4 regions of the Mediterraneibacter butyricigenes genome follow, and region 4 is predicted to be linked to each of the others. Evidence: predicted binding sites of a transcription regulator. Region 4 holds the regulator's gene; each other region holds the start of a gene.
The links. Region 4 encodes HrcA, which represses chaperone genes, less so after heat shock. Its sites were predicted from a motif close to TGTTAGCACTCNNNNNNNNNGAGTGCTAACA; they were not measured.

Region 1 (3,988 bases), 1.9 Mb from region 4:
TTCTTTCAAGGAATGATGTATCTGATGACGCTGGTGTTTGGCGGTTGGCTGATTGCACACAGACAGATGGAACCGGCAGATCTTGCGATGTATGCCCTTTATATAGGAATCTTTATCAGTCCCATTCAGATCCTGGTAGAGCTGACAGAAATGATGCAGAAAGGACTGTCTGGTTTCCGTAGGTTTTTGGATGTGGTGGAGACGGAACCGGAGATTGTGGATGCGCCAGATGCAAAGCCGATAGAAACAATCAAAGGACATGTATGTTATGAAAAGGTATCTTTTCATTACAGTGATGATGAAACCTTGGTGCTTTCCGATGTTTCCTTTGAAATCCCGGCAGGCAGATCCATTGCTTTGGTAGGACCTTCTGGAAGTGGAAAAACGACGATTTGTTCTCTGTTGCCAAGATTTTATGATGTGACAGGGGGAAAGATTACTGTAGACGGAAGAGATGTGCGCAAGATCACATTGGAAAGTCTTCGGAGTCAGATCGGGCTGGTTCAGCAGGATGTATATCTGTTCTGTGGAAGCATTCGAGAAAATATTGCTTATGGAAAACCGGATGCAAGTCTGGAAGAAATCATGGAAGCAGCAAAAAAAGCCAATATTCATGATTTTATCATGAACCTTCCGGAGGGATATGATACCTTTGTTGGGGAGCGGGGCACCAGACTTTCAGGCGGACAGAAACAAAGGATCTCCATCGCCAGAGTCTTCTTAAAGAATCCGGCGATTCTGATCCTGGATGAAGCGACCAGTGCTCTGGATAATGAGAGTGAACGCTTTATCCAACAAAGCCTGGAAGAATTGGCAAAAGACCGTACCACAATTACCATTGCCCACAGGTTGTCTACAATTCGAAATGCCGACGAAATCCTGGTAGTTTCTGAAAATGGAATTACCGAACGGGGAACCCATGAACAGTTACTGAAACAAGGCGGGATCTATGCGCATTATTATGAAATGACGTAATGCATTCGTTCTTCCTCGAATCGATCCTGCTGCGGGCGGATTTTCTGTGGATATCCGCAGGGAATAATGGCAAATGGAACCAGAGTATCCGGGATATCCAGAATTTTCCGAACCGTTGCGATCCGATCTTCTTCCGGGCAAACACCCAGCCAGACAGCTCCCAGTTCCAGGGCGTCTGCCTCCAAAAGAATATTTTCAACGGAAGCACTCAGATCAATGTGGGTGTAAGCCGGAGCGGGGCATTGTGTCCGATAGCAGGGAACGAAGGCGAGCGGACCATTTTTCGCACTCATGGAATACGGGCTTACCTTTGAAAGCTCTACTAATTTCTCCTTATCAGTTACGACATAAAATTCCCAGGGCTGCTGATTCTTGGCAGATGGTGCCGCCATGGCAGCGCGAAGGATTTTTTCGATTTTTTCTTTTTCTACCGGTTTGTCTAAAAATTTTCTGACGCTGGTTCTGTGAAAAATTGCATCCATGCGAAGTACCTCCTGATGTTTTGACTTGGATATGTTGATCTTGACATGATTATAATTGGGATTGCTACGCACATTGCAGCATGAAATGCTGCAATGAATTTTATATTTACAGTGTAATCGGAAATGATTTGCCAGTCAATCGCAAATAAAAACGAGGCTGGCAGAAACAAAAGAGCATAAAATTACAAAAATTAGCACTCTCCTCTTTACAGTGCTAACAACTTGTGTTATACTCTCTGTAGAACAAAGAAAAAGGGAAACCTTTAAAAGGAGGTTTGTTTTATGAATATAAGTAAGTTTACGCAGAAATCAATCCAGGCAATTCAGGATTGTGAGAAATATGCCTATGAATATGGCAATCAGGAAATCGCACAGGAACATTTTTTGTATGCACTGTTAAAACAGGATGACAGTCTGATCGGAAAACTTCTGGAGAAGATGGGAATTTCCGTACAGGAGTTTACCGACCGGGTAGAACAGGCCATCGAAGCCCGGACGAAAGTTCAGGGCGGACAGGTTTATATGGGACAGGATCTGAATCAGGTTCTGATCCATGCTGAAGATGAAGCAAAGCAGATGGGAGATGAATATGTCTCCGTAGAGCATCTCTTCCTTTCCATGCTGAAATATGCAAGCAAAGAGATGAAGCAGCTCTTCCGGGAAGCGGGTATCGACCGGAACAGCTTTTTGCAGGCCCTGTCAACGGTCAGAGGCAATCAGCGTGTGACCAGTGACAATCCGGAGGCCACTTACGATACTTTAAATAAATACGGTCAGGATCTGGTGGAGCGTGCAAGAGAGCAGAAGCTGGACCCGGTGATCGGTCGTGATTCGGAGATCCGGAATGTGATCCGAATCCTTTCCAGAAAGACCAAGAACAATCCGGTGCTGATTGGTGAACCTGGTGTCGGTAAGACGGCGGTCGTAGAAGGTCTGGCACAGCGAATTGTCAATGGAGACGTACCGGAAGGCTTGAAAGACAAGACCATCTTTTCTCTGGATATGGGAGCACTGGTAGCAGGAGCAAAGTATCGTGGTGAATTTGAGGAACGTCTGAAAGCTGTTCTGGAAGATGTGAAGAACAGTGATGGCAAGATTTTGCTGTTTATTGATGAGTTGCACACCATTGTGGGAGCCGGAAAAACCGATGGCGCAATGGATGCCGGCAACATGTTAAAGCCAATGTTGGCCCGTGGTGAATTACACTGTATCGGTGCAACGACATTGGATGAATATAGACAATATATTGAAAAAGACGCTGCGCTGGAACGTCGATTCCAACCGGTTATGGTAGATGAGCCGACAGTGGAGGATACGATTTCCATCCTTCGTGGTCTGAAAGAGCGTTATGAAGTCTTCCATGGAGTGAAGATTACAGACGGTGCACTGGTAGCAGCCGCAACACTGTCCAATCGTTATATTTCGGATCGTTTCCTTCCGGATAAGGCCATTGACTTGGTGGATGAAGCCTGTGCGTTGATTAAGACAGAGTTGGACTCTATGCCGGCAGAGATGGATGAGCTGAGACGTAAGATTATGCAGTTGGAGATCGAAGAATCGGCCCTGAAGAAAGAGGAAGACCGTCTGAGTCAGGAAAGACTGGCGGATCTGCAGGCAGAGCTGGCAGAACTCCGGGAAGAATTTGCCGGACAGAAAGCCCAGTGGGATAATGAGAAGAATTCCGTGGAGAGAGTCCAGAAGATCCGGGAAGAGATCGAGCAGACCAACCGCGAGATCCAGAAAGCTCAGCAGCAGTATGATCTGGATCGTGCCGGAGAATTACAGTACGGACGTCTTCCGCAGTTGAAGAAGATGCTGGAAGAGGAAGAAGACCGGATCAAAGACAAAGATCTGTCTCTGGTTCATGAGGCGGTTTCGGAAGATGAGATCGCAAGGATTATTTCCAGATGGACCGGAATCCCGGTTGCAAAATTAAATGAAAGTGAGAGAAGCAAGACCCTTCATTTGGGAGAAGAACTCCATAAACGTGTGATCGGACAGGATGAAGGCGTGGAACTGGTAACAGAAGCAATCATCCGTTCCAAAGCCGGAATCAAGGATCCGACCAAGCCAATCGGTTCCTTCCTGTTCCTGGGACCGACCGGTGTCGGTAAGACAGAGCTGGCGAAAGCACTTGCTGCCAGTCTGTTTGATGATGAGAATAATATGGTGCGAATCGATATGAGTGAGTACATGGAGAAATATTCCGTGTCCCGACTGATCGGAGCGCCTCCGGGATATGTAGGATACGATGAGGGCGGTCAGCTGACGGAAGCAGTCCGCCGGAAACCTTATTCGGTGGTGCTGTTTGATGAGGTCGAGAAAGCCCATCCGGATGTATTCAATGTCCTGCTGCAGGTACTGGATGACGGACGAATCACCGATTCTCAGGGCAGAACGGTAGACTTTAAGAATACCATTCTGATCATGACGTCGAATATCGGTGCAAGTTATCTGCTGGATGGAATCCGGGAAGACGGAACCATTGAGGAAAATGCACAGAACATGGTAATGGCTGATCTGAGAAATCA
Region 2 (3,988 bases), 1.9 Mb from region 4:
AAGGTCGTTGTCAGCATAAACGACAACGACAGTACCGTGATTTTTTCCATCCTTCTGTTCATATGTGCTTCCTCTTCCCCTAACAAATTTCATGTATTTCCTGTCGATTGTTTTCTGTTGATTCATCAAATCATATCAGAATTATTTTTCCAGATCAATTTTTTCCTGCAATACCACACATCCTGCCAGGTCTCCGATTACATTGACGCAGGTTGCTCCCATATCACACAGAGTATTGATACTGATATAAACACCCATGATTCCGGCCGGAAGTCCTGCCATGGTAGCCAGTGCTGCGAAGGACGCGATTGCTCCTCCCGGGATTCCCGGTGTTCCTACTGACAGCAATGTATTCGCAAGAAGAATAATCACCATCATGGATACACTGACATTGACTCCACATGCATTTGCGAAAAATATAATCATAAAGGACATGACAATGGAAACCGCATCCATATTTACCGTTGCTCCAAGCGGAACTGCGATACTGGAGATCTGGTTGGACACACCCAGTTCTTCTTCTACACATCGTTTGCTGATCGGAATCGTCGCAGAACTGGAACAGGTTCCGAATGCATTCAGAGCTGCCGGAAGAATCGCACGGAAGAAACGGATTGGGTTTACTTTTCCCAGTACTTTTACCGCAGTTCCATAGACAATAAATGCAAATCCAAAGAATGCTGCATATAAAATAATCAATTGTGTTGCCAAAGAAAGGATCGTGTCCGTTCCATTTGCCTCTACGACCGGAACGATGGTACAGAAGACTCCGATCGGTGTAAAATACATGACTGTACTGATGACTTTTAAGCAGACTTCATTGCAGGAATCAATCACCTTCAATAGCGGCTTTCCCTTTTCTCCGATCGCAATCAGCGTAAATCCGATAATCACTGCGAACGTCAACACCTGAAGCATATTCCCGTTGGCAAACGCTGCGATCGGATTGGACGGGATCAGCCCCTTGATCGTATCCAGGATGCTGTTCATCTCTGTCGCCTGAATGTCAGCCGTTGCCATTTCAAAATGAACCCCCTTGCCCAGACGGATCAATCTCGGAATGATCAGCCCTACAAAACTTGCCAGTACTGTTGTCCCCAGGAAAAACAGCATTGCTGCACCTGTAATCTTTCCGGTGATTTTTGCGCTTCCAATACTGGTGATTCCCATCACGATCGAACAGAATACTAACGGAAAGATCATCATATTCAAAGCATTCATATAAATACTTCCCACCAGACCGGTTGCCGTCAGAACAAACTCCGATTTATTTGCCAGAAACAGGCCGACCAGAATTCCAAGGATCAATCCCGTAAAAATTGCTCCCGTAATATGTTTTCGATACCATTGATAAAATTGTTTCATTTGTGCTCTCCTTACCTTTTTCTGCATAACTTCTGTGCATCGCTACAATCCCGCCGAAGACTGTCCCCGATGAGAGATTCGTTCCATCATTGGTATCATTTCTCTCACATCCGGGCTATGCAAATTTAATTTTTAGTATATATCCACACACTTCCATTCGTCAATTCTTTCCGGATAAATCCAACCGTTTTCCGACCGTTTCTATAGGAAAACAGGACTGTTTTTCGAAATATTACTCCGATAAACGAAAAAAATGTTTTCCCCGGTAAGATATGTGCTATAATTTTGACCAGAATATTGAGGAGGTTTTCATAATGGAAAAAATAAAAATCGGAATTGTAGGATATGGAAATATCGGCCGGGGTGTAGAACAGGCCATCAAACGAAATGATGATATGGAATTAAAGGCAGTCTTTACAAGACGTGCTCCAGAGACAGTTGCAATCCAGACAGAGACTGCAGAAGTGAAACCTTTTGATGATATGGAAGCGATGAAAGATCAGATCGATGTTATGATCCTCTGCGGCGGTTCTGCCACAGATCTTCCGGTCATCGGACCAAAGGTTGCCGCTTCTTTTAACACCATCGACAGCTTTGATACCCATGCAAAAATTCCGGAATATTTTGCAAACGTAGACAAAGCAGCCAAAGAAGGCGGAAACATCGGCATCATTTCCGTAGGCTGGGATCCTGGAATGTTCTCTTTGAACCGTCTGTATGCAGAATCCATTCTGGTACAGGGAAGTACTTACACTTTCTGGGGAAAAGGTGTCAGCCAGGGCCATTCCGATGCGATCCGTCGGATCGAGGGTGTAAAAAATGCGATCCAGTACACCGTTCCGATCGAAGCAGCCGTTGACCAGGTACGCAGCGGAAGTGAACCGGAACTCACCACACGCCAGAAACATTTGAGAGACTGTTATGTTGTGGCAGAAGAAGGTGCCGATAAAGCAGCCATCGAACAGGCCATCAAGAACATGCCGAACTACTTTGATGAATACGATACAACCGTAAACTTTATCTCCGAAGAAGAGTTAAAGGCAAACCACAGCAAAATGCCTCACGGCGGTTTTGTAATCCGTACCGGAGAGACCGGATGCGAAGGCAATAAACACGTGATCGAATATTCTCTGAAACTGGATTCCAATCCGGAATTCACCGGAAGTGTTCTGGTTGCTTACGCACGTGCCGCTTACAGACTCTCCAAAAACGGAGAATCCGGAGCTCGCAGCGTCTTTGACATTGCACCGGCAATGCTGTCACAGATGACACCGGAAGAATTGAGATCTCATCTGCTGTAATATCATCTGATCCGGGCACTCCCCTGTTTAAAAAATAATCGTGAACGATTGCCGGTAGCAGAAGCTTCCTGATTTCAGGAGCTTCTGTTTTTGGTTACGGTTCACAGAATGTTCACAACTTTTTAGCACTCTCCTCTTTACAGTGCTAATATTATATGTTATATTACACCTAGAACAAAGATAACAGATCTTTCGAAAGGAGATATGACATATGTTAAGACCAAGTATTTTCACGATAGTTTATTTGATGACTTTTTTGATTTTCCATTTTATGATGACAAAGCAGCCCGCAAAGCTGAGAAGAAACTGTACGGCCATCACGTACATGATCTGATGAAGACCGATATCAAAGAGAAGAAAGACGGTTACGAACTCATCATCGATCTTCCGGGATTCCATAAAGATCAGGTCAGCGCCGAACTGACCAACGGATATCTGGTTATCAGCGCCGCAAAGGGAATGGATCAGGAATCCTCTGATAAAGCTTCCGAACGTTATCTCAGAAGAGAACGTTTTGCAGGATCCTGCCAGAGAAGCTACTATGTCGGCGAAGATATTTCTGAAGAAGATATTAAAGCCGAATTTAAGCACGGCGTTTTAAAACTTTTGTTCCGAAGAAAGAAGCACAGCCCGTAGAAGATACGAAAAAATTCATTTCCATCGAGGGTTGATGCTTACAGGGCCCAGCCTTCCTCTCATGATAAAAGCTGGTTTTTCAGAAATTTTTTCAGAAATTGAATATGATTCCTACATTTGACATACCAGTCAGGCAACGAAAGGGGCAGGCACTGTAAGATACAGTGTCTGTCCTTTTCCACAATATAGAACTGATACAACAACGCAACAGACAGCATACAATCGATAACACCGATACAGCACCATCGCAACAGACAGCATACAATCGGTAACATCGATACAATAACATGCAAATACTCAGGAGGTGAAAGTTATGAGTGCCAAACGTGATTATTACGAAATATTGGGTCTGGATAAAAAAGCCACCGATGCTTCTATTAAAAAAGCATATCGAAAGCTGGCCAAAAAATATCATCCGGACTCTAACCCCAATGATAAAGAAGCCGAGAAACGATTTAAAGAAGTGACAGAAGCGTACAACGTACTGAGTGATAAAGAAAAGAAGAAATTATATGACCAGTTTGGCCATGCAGGACTGGATCCAAACGGTCCTTTTGCAAATGGTGGTGCCTATGGAACTTCCGGCAACTATACCGGAGCCGGTGGAAGTCGGAATTCTTATGCCTACCGAAGCCCCGATGGAACTTATCAGGAATTCCATTTTGAAGGCGGCGATATGAATGATA
Region 3 (3,988 bases), 130 kb from region 4:
TTTATCTTTTATAAGAATGGCTTATTTTCAGTTATAACAACTGATTACATCATGCCCATTCCAGCTCCGCCTGCTGGCATTGCCGGAGTATCTTCTTTAATGTTTGATACAACAGATTCTGTTGTAAGCAGAGTAGATGCCACACTTGTTGCATTCTGCAGAGCGCTTCTTGTAACCTTGGCCGGATCCAGAATTCCTTCTGCAACCATATCGACAAACGTTTCATTGTAAGCGTCAAATCCGATTCCCGGCTCAGACTCTCTTACTTTGCTGATGATAACAGAGCCTTCCAGACCTGCATTGGCAGAAATGTGGAACAACGGAGCTTCCAGAGCTTTCAGAATGATCTGTGCACCTGTCTTCTCGTCTCCTTCCAGAGTATCTGCAAGCTCAGCAACCTTCTTGGAAGCGTGGATATAAGCAGAACCGCCACCTGCGATGATTCCTTCTTCTACTGCTGCTCTTGTAGCATTCAGAGCATCTTCCATACGAAGTTTTGCTTCTTTCATCTCCGTCTCTGTTGCAGCACCTACACGGATAACGGCAACTCCACCAGCCAGTTTAGCCAGTCTCTCCTGCAGTTTTTCACGGTCAAATTCAGATGTTGTCTCTTCCATCTGAGTCTTGATCTGTGCGACACGGTCTTCGATTGCTTTCTTATCTCCCATACCGTCTACGATAACAGTCGTTTCTTTCTGAACTTTTACAGATTTTGCACGTCCAAGCTGAGCCATTGTTGTATCTTTCAGATCCAGTCCAACTTCCTCAGAGATTACTTCTCCACCTGTCAGGATTGCGATATCTCTCAGCATCTCTTTTCTTCTGTCGCCATATCCAGGAGCTTTTACAGCTACTACATTGAAAGTTCCACGCAGTTTGTTGACAATCAGTGTAGTCAGAGCCTCTCCTTCGATATCTTCTGCGATGATCAGAAGTTTAGCACCGGACTGAACGATCTGCTCTAACAGTGGAAGGATTTCCTGAATATTAGAAATCTTCTTGTCTGTAATCAGAATATACGGATCTTCCAGAACTGCTTCCATCTTATCCATATCTGTTGCCATATATGCGGAAATGTATCCACGGTCAAACTGCATACCTTCTACCAGATCCAGCTCTGTCTGCATGGTCTTGGATTCTTCGATTGTGATAACTCCGTCATTGGAAACCTTTTCCATCGCATCTGCTACCATCTGTCCGACTTCTGCATCACCGGAAGATACGGCTGCAACTTTGGCGATCTGATCTTTTCCTGTAACCTTGCTGCTCATCTCTTTGATTGCTTCTACTGCGCAGTCTGTTGCTTTCTTCATACCTTTTCTCAGTACGATCGGATTTGCTCCGGCTGCCAGGTTCTTCATACCTGCATTTACCATTGCCTGTGCAAGTACCGTAGCGGTTGTCGTTCCGTCACCGGCTACATCATTTGTCTTGGAAGCAACTTCTCTGATCAACTGTGCTCCCATATTCTCGAATCCGTCTTCCAGTTCGATCTCTTTTGCGATTGTTACACCGTCATTTGTGATAAGCGGTGCGCCGAAAGATTTGTCAAGGACTACGTTTCTTCCTTTTGGTCCAAGCGTTACTCTTACTGTATCTGCCAGTTTGTTGACACCCTGTTCCAATGCTGCTCTTGCGTCAGCTCCGTATTTAATTTCTTTAGCCATGTCTGATCACTCCTAATCTTTTCTGTCTTTTTAATTATTTTACAATTGCAAGGACATCATTCTGTCTTACAATAATATATTCTTCGCCATCCAGTTCTACGGTAGTTCCTGCATATTTGGAATAGATTACCTTATCGCCTTCACTGACAAGCATGGTCACTTCTTTTCCATCTACCATTCCGCCAGGACCAACGGCAATGACCTCTGCCTGCTGCGGTTTCTCCTGAGCCTGACCCGGTAAAACGATACCGGACTTTGTAGTCTCCTCTGCTTCACACTGTTTTAAAACGATCTTATCACCTAATGGTACTAACTTCATATTTATTCCTCCTTGCTTTCCGTTTACTAGCACTCACTTATTCTGAGTGCTAACTCTGTAATATAAAATAGCACTTTCTATTGCTTTTGTCAACACTATAACTAAAAAACCTATCCGACTTTTATCTTTTGCTGTCGGATAGGCTTTTTTCATTCAAAACGATTTATTTTCCATCGGAAGAAACGGTATAAAATCCATTTTCAATCTTAAAGATCAACATATCTCCTGCCTCGCACTGGAACCGTTCTTTTACCGTTCCGGAACAGGAAAGAAGTTCTGTCTTCGTACCGATTACACATTCATACTTTGCATCAAGAGAGATCACGGAAAGATTCTCTCCTTCCAGCAACAGTCTGATAAAATCTTCTTCCATATCATATTTATAGACTTTTGCACAGTGTACTTCCTCATCAAACACTGCATCGATGGAAACCACTTTTTCCATCTTAAGATCTACGGGACAACCTTCATACATTTGTGTCAATCTCCTTTATCAGCGTTCCTTTTTGATCCGGTCAAGTTCCGTAAAGACATAATCATTAATAACTTTAATGTAAGTTCCCTTCATTCCGGAAGATCTGGATTCAATCACACCGGCACTTTCAAATTTACGCAGCGCATTGACGATTACAGATCTCGTAATTCCTACACGGTCAGCAATCTTACTTGCCACCAGAATTCCTTCCGTTCCATCCAGTTCATCAAAGATGTGGATAATTGCCTCCAACTCCGAGAAAGAAAGTGTGCTGATTGCAGACTGAACAATATGTTCTTTCCGTGTCTCTTCTGCATTTTCTTCATTCACAGAGCGAAGCATTTCCAGGCCTACCACTGCCGTTCCGTATTCACTGAGGATAATATCATCAATCTCGTACATATCTCCCTGCTTATAGATCACGAGAGTTCCCAGTCTTTCTCCGGCAATGTTGATCGGCGTGATGATTGCCTGATAGCCCTGTACCGCATCTCTGGAAAATCCCAGAGTCTCCAGATTTACATTTTCTTTCGTGGACAGGATACTGAGCAGTCTTTCATTCAACATCTCATCAATATGGCTTCCCACCTGTTCTTCCAACAACTCCCCGATCGTATCCACTGATTTACTTTTACTCGTTCCAAGCACTTTTCCCTTTTTGCTGACCACCAGAACATTAGAATCCAGAATTTCTGTCATGACCGCGCAAATATCATTGAATACAACTTTGCTCGAATTGTTATTATGAAGTAGCTTATTGATTTTTCTTGTTTTATCTAATAACTGTACGCTCATCGTTTCCTCCACCCATAAATTTTCTAAATTCTTGTATTTTTTCCAAGTTAAGATAATATTATCATACAATTCAAGATTGTTCAATCAATTTTCTGCTGTTTTTTGATATCCGCACTCTGCATTTGCACAGACGATCTTATTTCCCTTGCAGAGCATATAGCCGCCACATTTCGGGCACTTCTCTGCGGAAGGTTTCTGCCAGGACATGAACTCGCACTCCGGATTGTTTTCACAGCCGTAGTATTTCCGTCCTTTTTTCGTCTTACGGATCACCACATCTTTTCCACAGTTTGGACAAGCCACCCCGATTTTTTCAAGATACGGCTTGGTATTTCTGCATTCCGGGAATCCGGGACACGCCAGGAATTTGCCATGAGGACCATACTTAATCACCATGTTCCGTCCGCATTCTTCGCAGACTACATCCGTCACCTCGTCTTCAATCTTGACGCTTTCCAGCTCTTTCTCCGCAATCTGAACCGCTTCATCCAGATCCGGGTAGAAGTTCCGGATGATCTCTTTCCATTCTACCTTGCCTTCTGCCACCATATCCAGAAGTCCTTCCATATTTGCAGTAAAGTTCACATCCACAATACTCGGGAAAGACTGCTTCATAATATGGTTGACCACTTCTCCGATCTCTGTCATATAAAGATTTCTGGCTTCCTTCGTCACATAATGTCTTGCAATAATGGTGGAAATTGTTGGCGCATAGGTACTCGGTCGTCCGAT
Region 4 (3,988 bases):
AAATGTCAGGGAATTGGGAAGTCGGAGTTTCGAAAACGGTTTGGAGTACCGATCGAAGAGATTTACGGAGACATTTTACAGAAGCAGGAAAGGCTGGGGCTGATCCGGATCGGAGCAGACCAGATTTCGCTGACAGAGCGTGGAATGGATCTGAGTAATTATGTGTTTGCACAGTATCTGTGATAGAAAGAGGAAGCAGTCAGTTTGCACAGGCAGACTGGCTGTTTGCTGTATGATCGACTATTTCATGAGGTAAAAGGCTGTGTTCACGGATCTTTCACGAATTTTCATGAAAAATCCGGAAACATTGTTGACAAATGGAATGGAGAGTGCTATCTTAATAAACGTAGATATTAGCACTCTATAAATTTGAGTGCTAATAACACAAAAAGATTCAGGGAAGATTTCAGGAGGTGTTCATGATAAGAGAAGAAGGCTTAAATGAACGAAAACTGGTTATTTTAAAAGCAATCATCCAGAACTATCTGGAGACAGGAGAACCGGTAGGCTCCAGAACCCTTTCCAAATATACAGATCTGAATGTCAGCGCAGCAACGATCCGAAATGAGATGTCGGATCTGGAAGAGATGGGTTACATTATTCAGCCCCATACTTCCGCAGGAAGAGTTCCTTCCGATAAGGGCTATCGACTTTATGTAGATATGCTGATGGAGGAAAAAGAACAGGAACTCACCGATATGCGAGAGGAACTTCTGCAGAAGTCCGAAAAGACAGATCAGATCCTGAAACAGGCCGCGAAAGTATTGGCCAACAGTACCAATTATGCGACCATGATTTCGTCTCCGATCAACAATCGGAACACATTAAAGTTCATCCAGCTCTCTCAGGTAGATGAGACGCAGTTGGTGGCAGTCATCGTGATGGGCGGCAATGTGATCAAGAACAAGATCATTGATGTGGAAGAAGAACTGGGAAATGAAACACTTCTGAAGCTGAATATGCTGCTGAACACCAGTCTCAACGGAATGTCGATCGATCAGATCAATCTGGGTCTGATTGCTGCATTAAAGGAACAGGCCGGAATCCACCGCAAGGTGATCAGCGATGTGCTGGATGCAGTAGCAGAGATCATTCACATTGAAGATGATATGGAGATTTACACCAGCGGTGCAACCAACATTTTCAAGTATCCGGAGCTCAGTGATTCCAAGAGCGCACAGGAGATTCTGGGAGCGTTCGAGGAAAAGCAGCAGCTGGCAGAACTGGTGACTCAGACCTTATCCAGTGAGGAGAACACAGGAATCCAGGTATATATAGGAGAAGAAGCTCCGGTAAAGACCATGAAGGACTGCAGTGTGGTAACAGCCACTTACGAACTGGGAGACGGAATGAAAGGAACCATCGGAATCATCGGTCCGAAGCGTATGGATTATGAACATGTAATGAAGACGCTGAAAAAGCTTCAGACGGAGTTGGATTCCATGTATGGAAAGAATGATGAATGAGAAGAATGGAAGGTGAGAAACCGTGAGTGAACATAAAAGTCAGGAAGAGATGGTAAAGGATGCGGTAGAGGAGGCAAAAGCCAAAGTCGCAGAGGAACAGACTGAAGAAGTGCAGACGGAAGAGAATCCGGAAACAGTAACTGAGGAAGAAGCTGAGACAGCATCTCAGGAAGAAACAGGCGGAGAAGCAAAGGAGCCGGCAAAAGAAGGTTCCAAAAAGTTTTTCGGCAAGAAGAATAAGAAAGATAAAAAGGACGAGAAGATTGAAGAACTGACAGATCGTCTGACCAGACAGATGGCAGAGTTTGATAACTTCCGGAAACGTTCCGAAAAAGAAAAATCTCAGATGTATGAGATCGGAGCAAAAGATGTGATCGAGAAGATCCTTCCGGTGGTTGATAATTTTGAACGAGGGCTTCAGGGACTGACAGAAGAAGAAAAGGCTGATCCGTTCGTAGAAGGAGTCGATAAGATTTATAAACAGTTGATGACCACGTTAGAAGGAATCGGAGTAAAGCCGATCGAAGCAGTTGGTCAGGAATTCGATCCGGATTTCCATAATGCAGTAATGCATGTGGAGGATGAAGCGTTTGGTGAAAATACCATCGCAGAAGAATTCCAGAAAGGTTACACGTACCGCGACAGTGTGGTTCGCCACAGTATGGTAAAAGTCGCAAACTAATACGGTGTTTCATCCGGGCAATCCCGGAGTTCAAACATAAACATAAATAAGCAATTAAGTGAATGAAAATAAAGGAGGAATTTGTTATGGGTAAAATCATAGGAATTGACTTGGGAACAACTAACAGCTGTGTCGCTGTTATGGAAGGTGGACAGCCGACTGTTATCGCCAATACAGAAGGAGCAAGAACAACACCGTCTGTTGTTGCATTTACAAAGACAGGAGAACGTCTGGTAGGAGAGCCTGCAAAACGTCAGGCAGTTACCAATGCAGAGAAGACCATTTCTTCTATTAAGAGAGAGATGGGTACAGATCATAAAGTAGAGATCGACGGAAAGAAATATTCTCCGCAGGAGATCTCCGCAATGATTCTTCAGAAACTGAAAGCAGATGCAGAAAGTTATCTGGGAGAAAAAGTAACAGAAGCAGTTATTACTGTACCGGCTTACTTCAACGATGCTCAGCGTCAGGCTACAAAGGACGCAGGTAAGATCGCAGGTCTGGATGTAAAACGTATCATCAACGAGCCAACCGCAGCAGCTCTGGCTTATGGACTTGATAATGAAAAAGAGCAGAAGATCATGGTATACGACTTAGGTGGCGGTACCTTTGATGTATCTGTTATCGAGATCGGTGATGGAGTCATCGAAGTACTGGCAACAGCCGGTAACAACCGTCTGGGTGGAGATGACTTCGACCAGAAGATCACAGACTATATGCTGGCAGATTTCAAGGCAAAAGAAGGCGTAGATCTTTCCGGAGACAAGATGGCTCTTCAGAGACTGAAAGAAGCAGCAGAGAAAGCAAAGAAAGAGCTTTCTTCCGCAACGACAACCAACATCAACCTTCCGTTCATTACTGCAACAGCAGAAGGACCGAAGCATTTTGATATGAACTTGTCAAGAGCTAAATTTGATGAGTTGACACGTGATCTGGTAGAAAAGACAGCAGAGCCTGTTACAAGAGCTTTGAAAGATGCCGGAATCACAGCTTCCGAACTTGGTCAGGTACTTCTGGTAGGTGGATCTACACGTATCCCGGCTGTTCAGGAAGAAGTAAAGAGACTGACAGGAAAAGAACCAAGCAAATCACTGAACCCGGATGAGTGTGTAGCTCTGGGAGCATCTGTTCAGGGTGGTAAACTTGCAGGGGATGCAGGTGCCGGAGACATCCTTCTTCTGGATGTTACTCCATTGTCACTGTCCATTGAGACAATGGGTGGAGTTGCTACAAGACTGATCGAGAGAAATACTACCATCCCGACCAAGAACAGCCAGATCTTCTCTACAGCCGCTGACAATCAGACAGCCGTAGATATCAACGTTGTTCAGGGTGAGAGACAGTTCGCAAGAGACAACAAGTCTTTGGGACAGTTCAGACTGGATGGAATCGCACCGGCTCCGCGTGGAGTACCGCAGATCGAAGTTACATTCGATATCGATGCGAACGGTATTGTAAATGTATCTGCAAAAGACCTGGGAACAGGAAAAGAACAGCATATTACCATTACTGCAGGTTCCAATATGTCCGATGAAGATATCGACAAGGCTGTAAAAGAAGCAGCAGAGTTCGAGGCTCAGGACAAGAAACGGAAAGAAGCAATCGATACCAGAAACGAAGCAGACGCTATGGTATTCCAGACAGAAAAAGCCATCAAAGAAGTTGGTGACAAGCTGGATGCTCAGGACAAGGCAGCTGTAGAAGCTGACTGTCAGGCACTGAAAGATCTGCTGGCAGCATCTGCACCGGAGAACACAACCGATGAGCAGGTTGCTGAGATCAAGGCTGCAAAAGAGAAACTGACAGAAAGTGCTCAGAAGCTCTTCACAAAGATGTATGA

Region 1: clpB (ATP-dependent chaperone ClpB) is a predicted target of HrcA. The motif match lies at 1,647-1,677, and genes of this name have one in related genera.
Region 2: KGMB01110_RS03800 (Hsp20/alpha crystallin family protein) is a predicted target of HrcA. The motif match lies at 2,787-2,817, and genes of this name have one in related genera.
Region 3: KGMB01110_RS13950 (co-chaperone GroES) is a predicted target of HrcA. The motif match lies at 2,011-2,041, and genes of this name have one in related genera.

The regions. Positions count from the first base shown of each region.
Region 1 covers NZ_BHGK01000001.1:792,646-796,633, reverse strand. The annotation lists gene KGMB01110_RS03775 (ABC transporter ATP-binding protein) at 1-975, shown strand, start outside; gene KGMB01110_RS03770 (nitroreductase family protein) at 960-1,457, opposite strand; gene clpB (ATP-dependent chaperone ClpB) at 1,740-3,988, shown strand, end outside.
Region 2 covers NZ_BHGK01000001.1:799,444-803,431, forward strand. The annotation lists gene KGMB01110_RS03785 (MFS transporter) at 1-62, opposite strand, end outside; gene KGMB01110_RS03790 (dicarboxylate/amino acid:cation symporter) at 142-1,365, opposite strand; gene KGMB01110_RS03795 (diaminopimelate dehydrogenase) at 1,680-2,666, shown strand; gene KGMB01110_RS03800 (Hsp20/alpha crystallin family protein) at 2,871-3,302, shown strand; gene KGMB01110_RS03805 (DnaJ C-terminal domain-containing protein) at 3,616-3,988, shown strand, end outside.
Region 3 covers NZ_BHGK01000001.1:2,846,404-2,850,391, reverse strand. The annotation lists gene groL (chaperonin GroEL) at 45-1,667, opposite strand; gene KGMB01110_RS13950 (co-chaperone GroES) at 1,702-1,986, opposite strand; gene KGMB01110_RS13945 (hypothetical protein) at 2,150-2,461, opposite strand; gene codY (GTP-sensing pleiotropic transcriptional regulator CodY) at 2,480-3,256, opposite strand; gene topA (type I DNA topoisomerase) at 3,341-3,988, opposite strand, start outside.
Region 4 covers NZ_BHGK01000001.1:2,716,408-2,720,395, forward strand. The annotation lists gene hemW (radical SAM family heme chaperone HemW) at 1-183, shown strand, start outside; gene hrcA (heat-inducible transcriptional repressor HrcA) at 420-1,466, shown strand; gene grpE (nucleotide exchange factor GrpE) at 1,516-2,148, shown strand; gene dnaK (molecular chaperone DnaK) at 2,235-3,988, shown strand, end outside.